Regions from separate parts of the Janthinobacterium kumbetense genome, predicted to be linked through region 2. Evidence: predicted binding sites of a transcription regulator. Region 2 holds the regulator's gene; the other holds the start of a gene.
What was found. The regulator LexA, encoded in region 2, represses DNA repair genes until DNA is damaged. The targets are predictions, from matches to a motif close to ACTGTATNNNNATACAGT.

Region 1: a site for LexA is predicted at 2,888-2,905, ahead of NCG91_RS23360 (PA0069 family radical SAM protein). Genes of this name have one in related genera too.

Annotation. Positions count from the first base shown of each region.
Region 1 is NZ_JAMQGR010000011.1:33,653-39,884, forward strand. Features, by position in the region: gene NCG91_RS23345 (lipocalin family protein) at 1-8, shown strand, start outside; gene NCG91_RS23350 (methyl-accepting chemotaxis protein) at 273-2,057, shown strand; gene NCG91_RS23355 (tRNA-uridine aminocarboxypropyltransferase) at 2,144-2,839, shown strand; gene NCG91_RS23360 (PA0069 family radical SAM protein) at 2,968-4,110, shown strand; gene NCG91_RS23365 (hypothetical protein) at 4,319-4,495, opposite strand; gene NCG91_RS23370 (cyanobactin maturation protease PatG family protein) at 4,650-6,232, opposite strand, start outside.
Region 2 is NZ_JAMQGR010000005.1:184,209-190,440, forward strand. Features, by position in the region: gene purF (amidophosphoribosyltransferase) at 1-1,422, shown strand, start outside; gene NCG91_RS16385 (cystathionine gamma-synthase family protein) at 1,466-2,710, shown strand; gene NCG91_RS16390 (tetratricopeptide repeat protein) at 2,790-3,563, shown strand; gene lexA (transcriptional repressor LexA) at 3,635-4,270, opposite strand; gene rpsF (30S ribosomal protein S6) at 4,546-4,935, shown strand; gene priB (primosomal replication protein N) at 4,956-5,255, shown strand; gene rpsR (30S ribosomal protein S18) at 5,281-5,571, shown strand; gene rplI (50S ribosomal protein L9) at 5,599-6,054, shown strand; gene NCG91_RS16420 (replicative DNA helicase) at 6,190-6,232, shown strand, end outside.

The DNA of each region.
Region 1 (6,232 bases), on a different contig from region 2:
AAAACTGACCTTGCTTGCCTGCCGCCCGTTCGTGGCGGCATAGCGCCTTCTGGTTGTTGCTTTTCTGCATGTTATTTCTTGCAATACCACTCTGATTCACTCACAATCTGCTCCAAAGTAGTGCGCTGCGGCGCGCTGCCATTCCGGTGGCGACGTTCGCGTTGCGCCACCGCTCGTGATTGCCGCACGGCAGATGCCTGCTATATTGGTACGTAGCAGTAGGTCGGTTTCGTGGCGTCTGTGCATCGTTTTCTTCAGATAGGAATCACGCAATGAAAAACCTCAAAATCGGCGTACGTCTCGGTGGCGGTTTTGCCGCCGTCCTGTTCCTGTTGACCAGCCTGACCGTGGTGGGCATCGTGCAGATGCAAAGCGCCAGCAAGGAAACCGATGCGCTCGTCAACGTCAAGGTGCGCAATGAGCGCCTGATCGCCGAGTGGACCAAGGTCATCGAGGTCAACGCGGCGCGCACGGCGGCCGCCTGGAAAGTCAGCGATCCCGAACACCAGAAGCAGTTTGAACAGGAAATGGCGGTCTCGTCTGCACGCGCCACGGAAATCCAGAACGATATCGGCAAGAGCGAGCTGAACACGGACGAGCAGGCGCTGTACCAGGAAGTATTGAGCACGCGCAAGGCCTACACGGAAGTGCGCAAGAATGTGTTCAAGGCCAAGAATGCGGGCGACCTGGAACTGGGCAAGCGCCTGTACGAAGGCGACATGGCCGTCAAGCGCGACATCTACCTGGCGTCGCTGAAGAAGCTGGAATTGCTGGAAGCCAAATTGCTCGATGAAACGGCCGCGCAAATCCGTTCGCGCTACGAAAATGGCCGCATGCTGCTGATCTCGCTGGGCGTGGTGGCCATCTTGCTGGGCATCGCCTGCGCCTACTGGATCACGCGCTCGATCACGCGTCCCATCACGCGTGCCGTCGAGGTGGCGGAAGCCGTTTCCGCTGGCGACCTGACCAGCCATATCGTCGTGGAAAGCCGCGATGAGACGGGGCAATTGATGCATGCGCTGAAAAACATGAACGATAAACTGGTGAGTATCGTGGGCCAGGTGCGCGCCGGCACCGAATCGATCAGCACGGCGTCGAGCGAAATTGCCGCCGGCAACCTGGACTTGTCGTCACGCACGGAAGAGCAGGCCAGCTCGCTGGAAGAGACGGCGTCGTCCATGGAAGAGCTGACCTCCACCGTGAAACTCAATGCGGACAATGCGCGCAGCGCCAACCAGCTGGCCATCGACGCCTCGCAGATCGCCAGCAAGGGCGGCGTGGTGGTGTCGGAAGTGGTCAGCACCATGGGCTCGATCAACGATTCCTCGCGCAAGATTGTCGACATCATCAGCGTCATCGACGCCATCGCCTTCCAGACGAATATCCTGGCCCTGAACGCGGCCGTGGAAGCGGCCAGGGCCGGTGAACAGGGCCGCGGCTTTGCCGTCGTGGCCTCCGAAGTGCGCAACCTGGCGCAGCGTTCCAGCGCGGCAGCCAAGGAAATCAAGGGCTTGATCGACGATTCCGTGCAAAAGGTCGAGGCCGGTTCGCAACTGGTGGACAAGGCGGGCCGCACCATGGACGAGATCGTGCAAAGCATCAGCCACGTGACGCAGATCATGAACCAGATCACCGACGCCAGCGATGAACAGCGCGCAGGCATCGAACAAGTCAACCAGGCCATCGGCCAGATGGACCAGGTGACGCAGCAAAACGCAGCCCTGGTGGAAGAAGCGGCCGCGGCGGCCGAATCCATGCAGGAACAGGCGGCCAGGCTGGCCGAGGTCGTGGGCGTGTTCAAGCTCGATGCGACGCAGCAATATGCTGCCGCCCATAGCAGCCCGTCCGTGACGGCGCCTGCGCCAGTAGCGGCTGCCACGCGAGCTGCCATGCGGCCCGCCACGCAGCCCGCCATGCGACGCGCGCCAGCATCCCGCGCGCCAGCACCCGCCGTGACTGCGACCTCGCCGGACAAGGCGGCGCAAGCGGACGCGGTGCGCGCACGCACGCCGAAGGCGCCGGTGGCCTCGGGCGCCGACGAATGGGAAGAGTTTTAAGCACGGATTCTTAAGCGCAGTTTCCCCCTTGGCATGGCGCGGGCGCTACAATCGCGGCTTGAAGACAGCCGCGAACGCGCTCCGCCATGACCACCCGCCGTACCTCCAGCCTTAGCTCAAGCCATCCCGCCAGCCCTGCAGCTGCATCGTCTTCCCTGGCTGAACCAGCCAAACGCGCGCGCTGCCCAGCCTGCCTGCGCGCCGTCTCCAGCTGCATCTGCCGCTGGATCGCCCCCGTTTCCCACGCGGTGGAAGTGCTGATCCTGCAGCATCCGCTGGAAGTGCACAATGCCAAGGGCAGTGCCCGCCTGCTGCACTTGAGCCTGCCGAACAGCCGCATGCTGACGGGCGAGCAGTTTGCCCCCGATACGCTCGCCGAATTGCTGGCCGACAAGCATAACGTGTTGCTGTACCCGGATACGCCCGGGGACCGTTCGCTGGGCATCGCCCCGCCGCCAGCGCTCGACCCAGTCAGCTTGCTCGATCTTGCCCGCGTGCGGCTGGTGGTGCTGGACGCCACCTGGCGCAAGAGCCGCAAGATGTTGTATCTGAATCCGCCGTTGCAACAGCTGCCGCGCCTGCCCCTGCGCGATACGCCCGCATCCCATTACCTGATCCGCAAGGCGCACGCGCCAGACCAGTTATCGACCCTGGAAGCGACGTGCTATGCCCTGATGCAGTTGGAGCAGGACGCGGCCCGCTTCGTTCCCCTGATCGCGGCATTTGACGGCTTTGTCGCACAGCAGTTGAGCTATGTCATGCCGCACGGTGAAAAAGCTTGAAACGGCATCACGCCAGCCCTTGATCTTGCCCGCGCAGCGGCATAGTATACTGTACGTATATACAGTTGATGGGGCCGTTCATGAAAGCAATCATTCCAGAGCACGATGACAGCTTCGCCGGGCAAGCCATGTTGCCGCCGCAATCGCTGAAAGCCCACAAGGGCCGCGGCGCCGTGTCGAACCTGCAAGGGCGCTACGAGACGCACGCGCGCGGCGGTTTCGATGATGGCTGGGGCGTGGGCGGCCTGGATGAGGCGGCCGGGGAGGCGGTGCCTCCCACCTGGAAGACGCAGGTCAGCGACGAGCAGGCGCGCACCATTCTCACGCGCAACGCTTCGCCCGACTTGCCGTTCAATGTTTCCTTGAATCCGTACCGGGGTTGCGAACACGGCTGCATTTATTGCTTTGCCCGCCCCACGCACAGCTATCTTGGCCTGTCGCCGGGGCTGGACTTCGAAAGCCGCATCTACGCCAAGGTGAACGCCCCGGAACTCTTGCGCCGCGAACTGGCCAAGCCCTCGTATGTGCCCGAACCGATCGCCCTGGGCGTGAACACGGATGCGTATCAGCCGTGCGAGCGCGAACGGCAACTGACGCGGCGCGTGCTGGAAGTGCTGCACGAGTGCGACCACCCCGTGGCGCTGATCACGAAATCGTCGCTGATTGAGCGCGATATCGACATTCTGGCGCCGATGGCGGCCAGGCGCCTGGCCGCCGTGGCCGTCACTGTCACCACGCTCGACCCGGCCATCGCGCGCACCCTGGAGCCGCGCGCGGCCGCTCCGGCGCGGCGGCTGCGCACCATCCGCACCCTGACGGAGGCGGGCATCCCCGTGGGCGTGAGCATCGCGCCCATCATCCCGTTCGTGACGGAACCGGAAATCGAGCAGCTGCTCGAAGCCGTGCGCGACGCGGGCGCCATCCACGCCCATTACGTGGTGCTGCGCCTGCCGTGGGAAGTGAGCCCGCTGTTCCAGCAATGGCTGGAAGCGCACTTCCCGGAACGGGCCCAGCGCGTGATGAACCGGGTGCGCGAAATGCGTGGCGGCAAGGATTACGACAGCGCGTTCGGTACGCGCATGCGGGGCGAGGGCGTGTGGGCTGATCTCATCCGCCAGCGCTTTGAAAAGGCCGTGCACCGGCTGGGCTTGCACGGCAGGGGCGGCCGCTTCAAGCAGCTCGATTGCACGCAGTTCCGCCGGCCGCTGGTGGTGCCGCCGCTGGGCGCAAAAGTAAAAAAGGGTAATGCGGGGCAGCTGGATTTGTTTTAGCGCAAGCAGTGCGGGGCGCGGGCTTGTGCGTTGACACGGGCACGCGCAAGGGCATGCGCGCTGCGCGAAACAGGCGGGTTCGGTGGCGAGTCGCATCGCCGTCCTGCGTCCGTCGGGGGGGATGCCGGCAGGGGGAGCGGGCGACGAGAAGCTCATCGCCCGCAGGCATGCCGGGCTTAGCCGGAACGGCTCGATCTTGCTGGCTTGATCAGCAAACGGTGGCGTTGCAAGCCATCAGGCAGAGTTGCTGTGCGGTGCCGCTCAAGGCGCCGCAAGCCGCTTTGCACAGGGTGCAGGGAATGCTGGAAGGGGCGACACCCTGGCTGATGGCGGAGATGCTGGGGCTGCGTTGTACGGCTTTGGCTTGCAATGGCAGATTGTTCATTTTAAAACTCCTTGTGGTGGCGCCGCCGCGGGCAACGGCAATGGGTGTGCGTACCGAAGTACGGTGCTGATCGTTTCCCGCCAACGACCGTATGCTGAAGCGCGTGCACGCATCGCTGCGCCCACGAGCCCCGACAATTCAAATGCTGTTGACGTCAGCGTTGCGACCAGTAGCGCACTGCGCCGACGCTGACCGGTATCACATCGCTGACGTCGACGGCGAAGCGGGCGACCGTGTTGGCTACCTGCAGGTTTTCCGGGTTGAAGAAGGTCATGATGATGTCGTAGCACTCGGAGCCCGGGCGGCACACGGGACTCTGTTGCACGACGATGGTATCGAGCTGCATGCCCGTGGTCTTGGCCAGCATTTCCGCCGCTTGCATGGCATTCGTGGCCGAGAAGTTGAGCGCGCGGTCCATGCCCGTGACGCCCAGGTTGCGGAAGTCGTAATAGATGCGGTTCAGGAAGTTTTCCAGGCGCGCCCCCGTGTTGCTGCTGTTGATGTCCAGGCTGTCCTGCACCGCCATGAGGCTGTCGATCAGCTGCGGCACATTCCAGCTGAACATGCCCCGGATGGCCGGCTGGATCACGGGAACGACCTGGCCGGACATCAGCCTGGCGGCGCCCGAGATTACGCCGGGAAACGAATTCATGACGACCAGGCCATCGATGGTGCCGACATAGGCCTCGAACAGCAGTTCATAGGTCATGTCGGCATACGGACCGACGGGGACGACCGCGTAAATCGGCGTGGCGTCCAGGTTGACGGTCCAGGTCAGCGATTGGCGGAAATATGGCTTCGCGCGCAGAAATTCGATCAATTGCTGCGGATCGCTCGGATTGTTCCTGTCCGATGGCATGGCCTGGACGAAGGAATCGCGGCGCGCTTCGCTGCCGAAGTCGACGCCCAGGTTGCCCAGCGCATACACCAGGGTCGGGCCCTTGGCGCTGCCGCCGCAGCCGCAATCGGAGGCATCGATGCCGGAAGCGGCGATGCCTTGCCGCGTCGCGCCGGAAGGGGCCGCAAGGTTGGCCAGGGAGGGGGTTTCCAGCATGGGAATGCTGAGCGGATGCGCCTGCGCGGAAGTGTCGGCATTGGCTGGGCTCGCTTCAATCACAGTATCGTCTGACATTTCAATTTTCCCTTTTAATAATAGTTGAGTGGCGCCCGGCACATTCAATGTCCCAGTCAGGAGGCGGCGACAGTCTAGCTCGCCATTGGTGTTGCAACGCGTTGCGCTTTGCAGCAATGCGCTGCAAACTCCACGAGGGTCAGGACGATCCCCATGTTGGTGTTGCCGGCATAGCAGCAAGGCTGCGATGGCCGAGACGATCGGGGTGGCAAAGCTGGTGCCGCTGCTGAGCCGCACGCGCCCTGCGGGCGCGGCGCCGAGGATGTCGGTGCCGGGCGCCATGATGCCGCGCGCGCGATAGGCTTCGCCCCAGTTGCTGTTGGGCATGGGCGCGCCTTGCCGGTCCAGTGCGCCGACGACCAGCGTGTATTTGATGGAGGCGGGGATGTGCAGGCAATCGCAGCCGTCGTTGCCCGCCGCCGCGACCAGCAGGACGTTGCGTTCATGGCACAGCTGTATGGCTTTTTGCAGCAGGCCATCGGCGGCGCCGCTGTCGGACAGTTCGCCGCCGCTGACATTGATGATGTGCGCGCCGTGCTCGACGGCCTGGGTGATGGCGCGGGCCAGGTCGAGCTGCGTGCATTGCGTCAGTGCGCCGTCGGCGC
Region 2 (6,232 bases):
GCGACCAATCACAGCAGTATGTTTTCCATGCACAAGGCCAATGGCCTCGTGCGTGACGTCTTCCGTACGCGCAACATGCGTTCGCTGCAAGGCACGACGGGCATCGGCCATTGCCGCTACCCGACGGCCGGTTCGTCGAGCGAAGAGGAAGCACAACCGTTCTATGTGAATGCGCCGTTCGGCATCACCTTGGCGCACAATGGCAACCTGACCAACTGGGAACAGTTGAAGCTGGAAATGTTCAAGAACGACCGCCGCCACATCAATACCGATTCCGATTCGGAAGTGCTGCTCAACGTGCTGGCGCATGAAATCCAGGAAGCGACGACGGGCCTGAACCTGGACCCGGAAGCCATCTTCAAGGCTGTCACCGTGCTGAACCGCCGCGTCAAGGGCGGCTACGCCGCCGTGGCGCAAATCGCCGGCGTGGGCTTGCTGGCCTTCCGCGACCCGCACGGCATCCGTCCGCTGTGCCTGGGCATCAATGAAACGGAGCAAGGTCCCGAATACCTGATCGCTTCCGAATCCGTGGCCCTGGAAGGCATGGGCTTCCGCTTCGTGCGCGATATCGGTCCCGGCGAAGCCGTCTTCATCGATGCTGACAAGCAATTGCACAGCGCCCAGTGCGCCGACAATGCCAGCCTGAACCCGTGCGTATTCGAGTTCGTCTACCTGGCCCGTCCCGATTCCGTCATCGACGGCGCCTCCGTGTACGCCACGCGCCTGAAAATGGGCGAGTACCTGGCCGAAAAGATCCGCGCTGAATTGCCTGGCGTACATATCGACGTGGTCATGCCGATTCCCGATTCCTCGCGTCCGGCCGCCATCCAGCTGGCCATGGCGCTGAACATCGAGTACCGCGAAGGCTTCATCAAGAACCGCTACATCGGCCGCACCTTCATCATGCCGGGCCAGGCGGCGCGCAAGAAATCCGTGCGCCAGAAGCTCAACGCGATCCCGTCCGAATTCAAGGATAAAGTGGTGCTGCTGGTCGACGATTCCATCGTGCGCGGCACCACCAGCCGTGAAATCGTGCAGATGGCGCGCGAAGCGGGCGCGACGAAGGTCATCTTCGCTTCGGCCGCACCACCGGTGATCTACCCGAACGTGTACGGCATCGACATGCCGACGCGCGACGAACTGATCGCCTACGGCCGCACGACGGAAGAAGTGTGCCGCGAAATCACGGCCGACTACCTCGTGTACCAGGATATCGGCGCGCTGAAACAGGCCATCGCCGACGTCAACCCGGCCCTGACCAACTTCGAGGCTTCGTGCTTCGATGGCGTGTACGTGACGGGCGACGTGTCGCAGGAATACCTGGACCGCCTGGAATATGCGCGCCACCATCCGAAGGCGGCAGCGCCCGAAGATACGCCGCGTTCCCAGCTGAACCTGAACCTGGCGACAACAGAAGCATAAGTAAGCTGCCCGGCCGATGCCGGGCATTTTTTTCTCCGCGATCATGAACGATAAAAAAAACTACGGCTTTACCACCACCATCCTGCATAACGACCGCCGCAAGGGCATCGAACATGGCTCCCTGCACAAGCCCGTGCACACTTCCGTTGCCTTTGGTTACGCCGATGCGCGCCAGCTCGCTTCCGTGTTCCAGGGCAAGGAGCCGGGTTTCCGCTATGGCCGCCAGGGCAACCCGACCGTTTCCGCGCTGGAAGACAAGGTCAACAAGATGGAAGACGGCGTGGCGACCCTGTGCTTCGCCACCGGCATGGGCGCCATCGGCGCCGTGGTGCAATCCTTGCTGCGCGCGGGCGACCATGTCGTGTCGTCGGCCTTTTTGTTTGGCAACACCAACAGCCTGTGGCAAACGGTGACGGGGCAGGGCATCGCCGTGTCGTTCGTCGACGCCACCGACGTGGCCAATGTGGCGGCCGCCATCACGCCGGCCACGCGGATTGTTTTCGTGGAAACTATTGCCAATCCGCGCACGCAGATCGCCGACCTGAAGAAGATCGGTGACTTGTGCCGCGAGAAGGGCATCCTGTACATCGTCGACAATACGATGACGACGCCATACCTGTTCCGTCCGAAAGCCGTGGGCGCGGGCCTGGTGGTCAATGCCTTGACGAAATCCATCGGCGGCCACGGCAATGCGCTGGGCGGCAGCTTGACGGATACGGGCGTGTTCGACTGGACGCAGTATCCGAACATTTTCGAGAATTACAAGAAGGCGGCGCCCGCGCAGTGGGGCATCGCGCAAATCCGCGCCAAGGCCTTGCGCGATTTCGGCGCGTCCCTGGGACCGGAAGCGGCGCACCATATCGCTGTCGGCGCGGAAACCATGGCCTTGCGCATGGACCGCACCTGTTCGAACGCGCTGGCGCTGGCCACCATGCTGGAGGCGGACCCGAGAGTGGCGGCCGTGCATTACCCGGGCCTGGCGTCGCACCCGCAGCACGCGCTGGCGACGGACTTGTTCCGCAGCTATGGCTCGCTGTTCAGCTTTGAATTGAAAGATGGCATCGACTGCTTCGATTTCCTTAATCGTCTCAATCTTGCCATTCCCGCCAGTAACCTTGGCGACACGCGCACCCTCGTCATTCCCGTCGCCCACACGATTTTCTATGAGATGGGTGCCGAGCGGCGCGCCAGCATGGGCATCGCCGAGTCGCTGATCCGTGTGTCGGTGGGTATCGAGGATGAGGTGGATCTGCTGGAAGACTTCAAGCACGCATTGGAAGAAGAATAAGGTTTCACTTTTTTGAGAAAAAGATTACATTTAAGTGTAATTAAAGCATATGTGTCTTTTTCTCAATCGGAGAGTGGGAATGAAAAAAATTGTATTTAGTGTTTTTTTATTGTTTTCTTGCGCTGTCTATGCTGATGACCTGACGGATGCGAATAAATTCCTGCAATCCAAGGCTTACCCGCAAGCCTTGGATTTGTACAAGAAACTGGCTCAGGCTGGGAATGCCGAGGCTCAATTTCATTTGGGCGAGATGTATTTGTATGGTGAAGGAGTGGCTGTCGATGCCGCGCAAGCCGGACAATGGTTTGGGCAGGCATCCAAGGCGGGCAACAAGAATGCCGAAGCCGCGCTTGCCCTTATGGCTAACCGTGTCGCGCGAAAAGGTGACATTGATTACTATGTCAACTCATATGCTGGCGAGGATGTTGCCTTGAGTAAGGTCAAGTGCGTTACCCCGGTGATTCCTGCATTCTCCCAAACCAAGCGTCAAATCAGAGATGTGGCCGATAGTGTTGATGCCTGGATGGCGTGCTATAACAGCTTTGTCAGTAATTTGAATGCTTCTTTGCCGCCTGGCAAAGCCATTCCTTCTGATATTGAATCGTTGATGAATGAGCAGGAATTTGAAAAGGCCAAGCTGCGCATGGATGCAGCCTATGCGCGGGTGAGTGCCGAAGGGCGTGAGCTGGCAAAAAATATCTTGGCGCAGCGCGATGAGTGGCACTCCAAAACAGAGGCGTATCTCTTGGCGGAGAATAAAAAAATTCAGACAGAAAATGAAATGAGTGAATTGAATCGCTCACGTACCGCGAACACGCCGCAATGGGTGACCAGTCCTTTGCCAAGCAAATAAGTCAGTCTTGCCGATGTGCTCAATTGGATGGGAATTAAGCGCTCGCAGGTATGCTGCAAGCGCTTTCCCTCTTAATGCCAACTGCGCATGAGTCCGACGGCCAAACCTTCCAATGCAAACTCATCTTCCGGCGACACGGTAATCACCTTGAAGTCCGGATTTTCCGGCAGCAATTCGATGACGGAACCCGTCTTCTTGTAGCGCTTGACGGTGACTTCGTCGCCGATGCGGGCCACGACGATCTGGCCATTCTTGGCGCTGTCGACTTTCTTGACGGCCAATAAATCGCCATCCATGATGCCGGCGTCGCGCATGGACCAGCCGCGCACCTTCAGCAGGAAGTCAGGCTTGGCCGAAAACAGGGCCGGATCGACGTTGTAGCTCGCTTCCAGGTTTTCCTGCGCCAGGATGGGCGAACCGGCCGCTACCCGGCCGATCAGCGGCAGCGACATCAGCAGCGCTGCCGGCACCTTCGATGGCAGCGCTTCGGCGGCGGCGCCGATCAGGCGGATGCCGCGCGAGGTGCCGGGAGAAATCTCGATCGCGCCCTTGCGGGCCAGGGCCTGCAAATGCTCTTCGGCCGCGTTGGCCGATTTGAAACCCAGTTCATTGGCGATTTCGGCACGGGTGGGAGGAAAGCCCGTGTTTTCAATCGCGTCCTTGATCAGGTTCAGGATTTGTTCTTGTCGTGCTGTCAGCTTGATCATGAGCGGTGGGTGCATACTAAAATGCTGTCTATATGAACAGTCTGTATTTTTGTACAGTATCGTTCACTATGCAAGGGGATTTCCGTGTTTTGGGCGAATTTCGCAAGAAATACTTGTCCATGGACGGAAAGCACGGTGGCGCGCGGGCTTTTCGGGCCCATGTGGAAGGAATGATTGAAACGTTTGCAAAAGGCGGTTATAATCTTCGGCTGACCTTCCCACACCCGTCTTGACGCCGGGGTGGGCGATTATCAATCCGACCTGAAGGAGTTTGCATGCGTCATTATGAAATAGTCTTTATCGTCCATCCGGACCAAAGCGAGCAAGTGCCCGCGATGATCGAACGCTACAAAGCCAGCGTAACCACCCGCGGCGGTTCGGTTCACCGCGTGGAAGATTGGGGCCGCCGTCAAATGGCTTACTCGATCCAAAAGCTGCCTAAAGCACACTACATCTGCCTGAACATCGAATGCGACAACGAGACCCTGGTCGAGTTGGAAACAGCATTCAAATTCAATGATGCCGTGTTGCGTCACCTGACCGTTAAAATGAAGAAAGCTGAAACAGCTCCTTCGCCGATGATGAAATCGGTACAACGCGAAGACGCGGCCAAAAGCCACCGCACCGAAGCACCAGCAGCCGCTCCAGCCGCAGCAGCAGCTTAATTTTTGACCAGGATCGTGCGCTGAACCAGCTACAAGTAACCGCCATCATTGCCGAGCGCGAAATATTGCGCTATACCCCGGCAGGGTTGCCGATTGTGAATGCAGTATTGCAACACAGTTCGCAGCAGATGGAAGCAGGAATTGCCCGTTTGACCGAGTTTGATGTTGCCGCGCTAGCCGCTGGCGAAATCTCCGGCCGGTTCAGCCAGGCAAGCTTGGGCGGGGTGTATCAGTTCACGGGTTTCCTGGCCAGAAAGAGCCGCAACAGCAAGAGTTTGGTGTTTCACATCATTGATTTTAGTGCAGTCAATTCTGACTAGCGCATTTTAGATACAGGAGCCTGACATGGCATTCGGTAAAAAGTTCGACAAAAATAAGCTCAAGCTTAAAGAAAAACGCAAACAGCAAAACCCGTTGTTCAAACGCAAGAAGTTCTGCCGCTTCACCGCAGCTCACGTTGAGCAAGTCGACTACAAAGACGTCGACACGCTGAAAGACTTCGTCCAAGAAAACGGCAAGATCATGCCAGCACGCCTGACCGGTACCAAAGCGCACTACCAGCGCCAAGTTGACACCGCAATCAAGCGCGCTCGCTTCCTCGCGCTGCTGCCATACACCGATCTGCACCACGCTTAATCGGTCAGATATTCCTGGAGAAGAACTATGCAAATCATTCTGTTAGAAAAAGTTGTTAACGTCGGTAACCTCGGCGAAGTCGTCAAAGTCAAAGACGGTTACGCACGTAACTTCCTGATCCCGCAACGCCTGGCACGTCGTGCTACGGCAACCGCTGTGGCTGAATTCGAAGTCAAGCGCGCCGAACTGGAAAAAGCTGCTGCCGCTAAACTGGCCGCATCGCAAGCCCAGGGCGAAAAACTGAGCGGCCTGACCGTTCAAGTTGCTCAAAAAGCTGGTGTTGATGGCCGTCTGTTCGGTTCCGTCACCAACTTCGACATCGCTGAAGCGCTGACCAAGCAAGGTTTTGCTGTTGAAAAAGCACAAATCCGTATGCCTACCGGCCCGCTGAAGATCGTTGGCGAGCACAACGTTTCGGTTGCTCTGCATACCGACGTGGTTGTGGAAGTTGTTATCGCTGTCGTTCCAGACGCGAACGCGTAATCGTCTGCGGGCCTGGCCCGCAAGCGTTGCCGCACTATGAAAAGCCGGGTTCGCCCGGCTTTTTTGTGGCCTTTTTTTCGCTCAATTTCAGCCCTTTATTTTTGCCAGCACGCCGAAGCGGGTATAATTCGCGCCATGAACGCCCCCTCTGATCCGCAACTGGATTCCCTCCGTATTC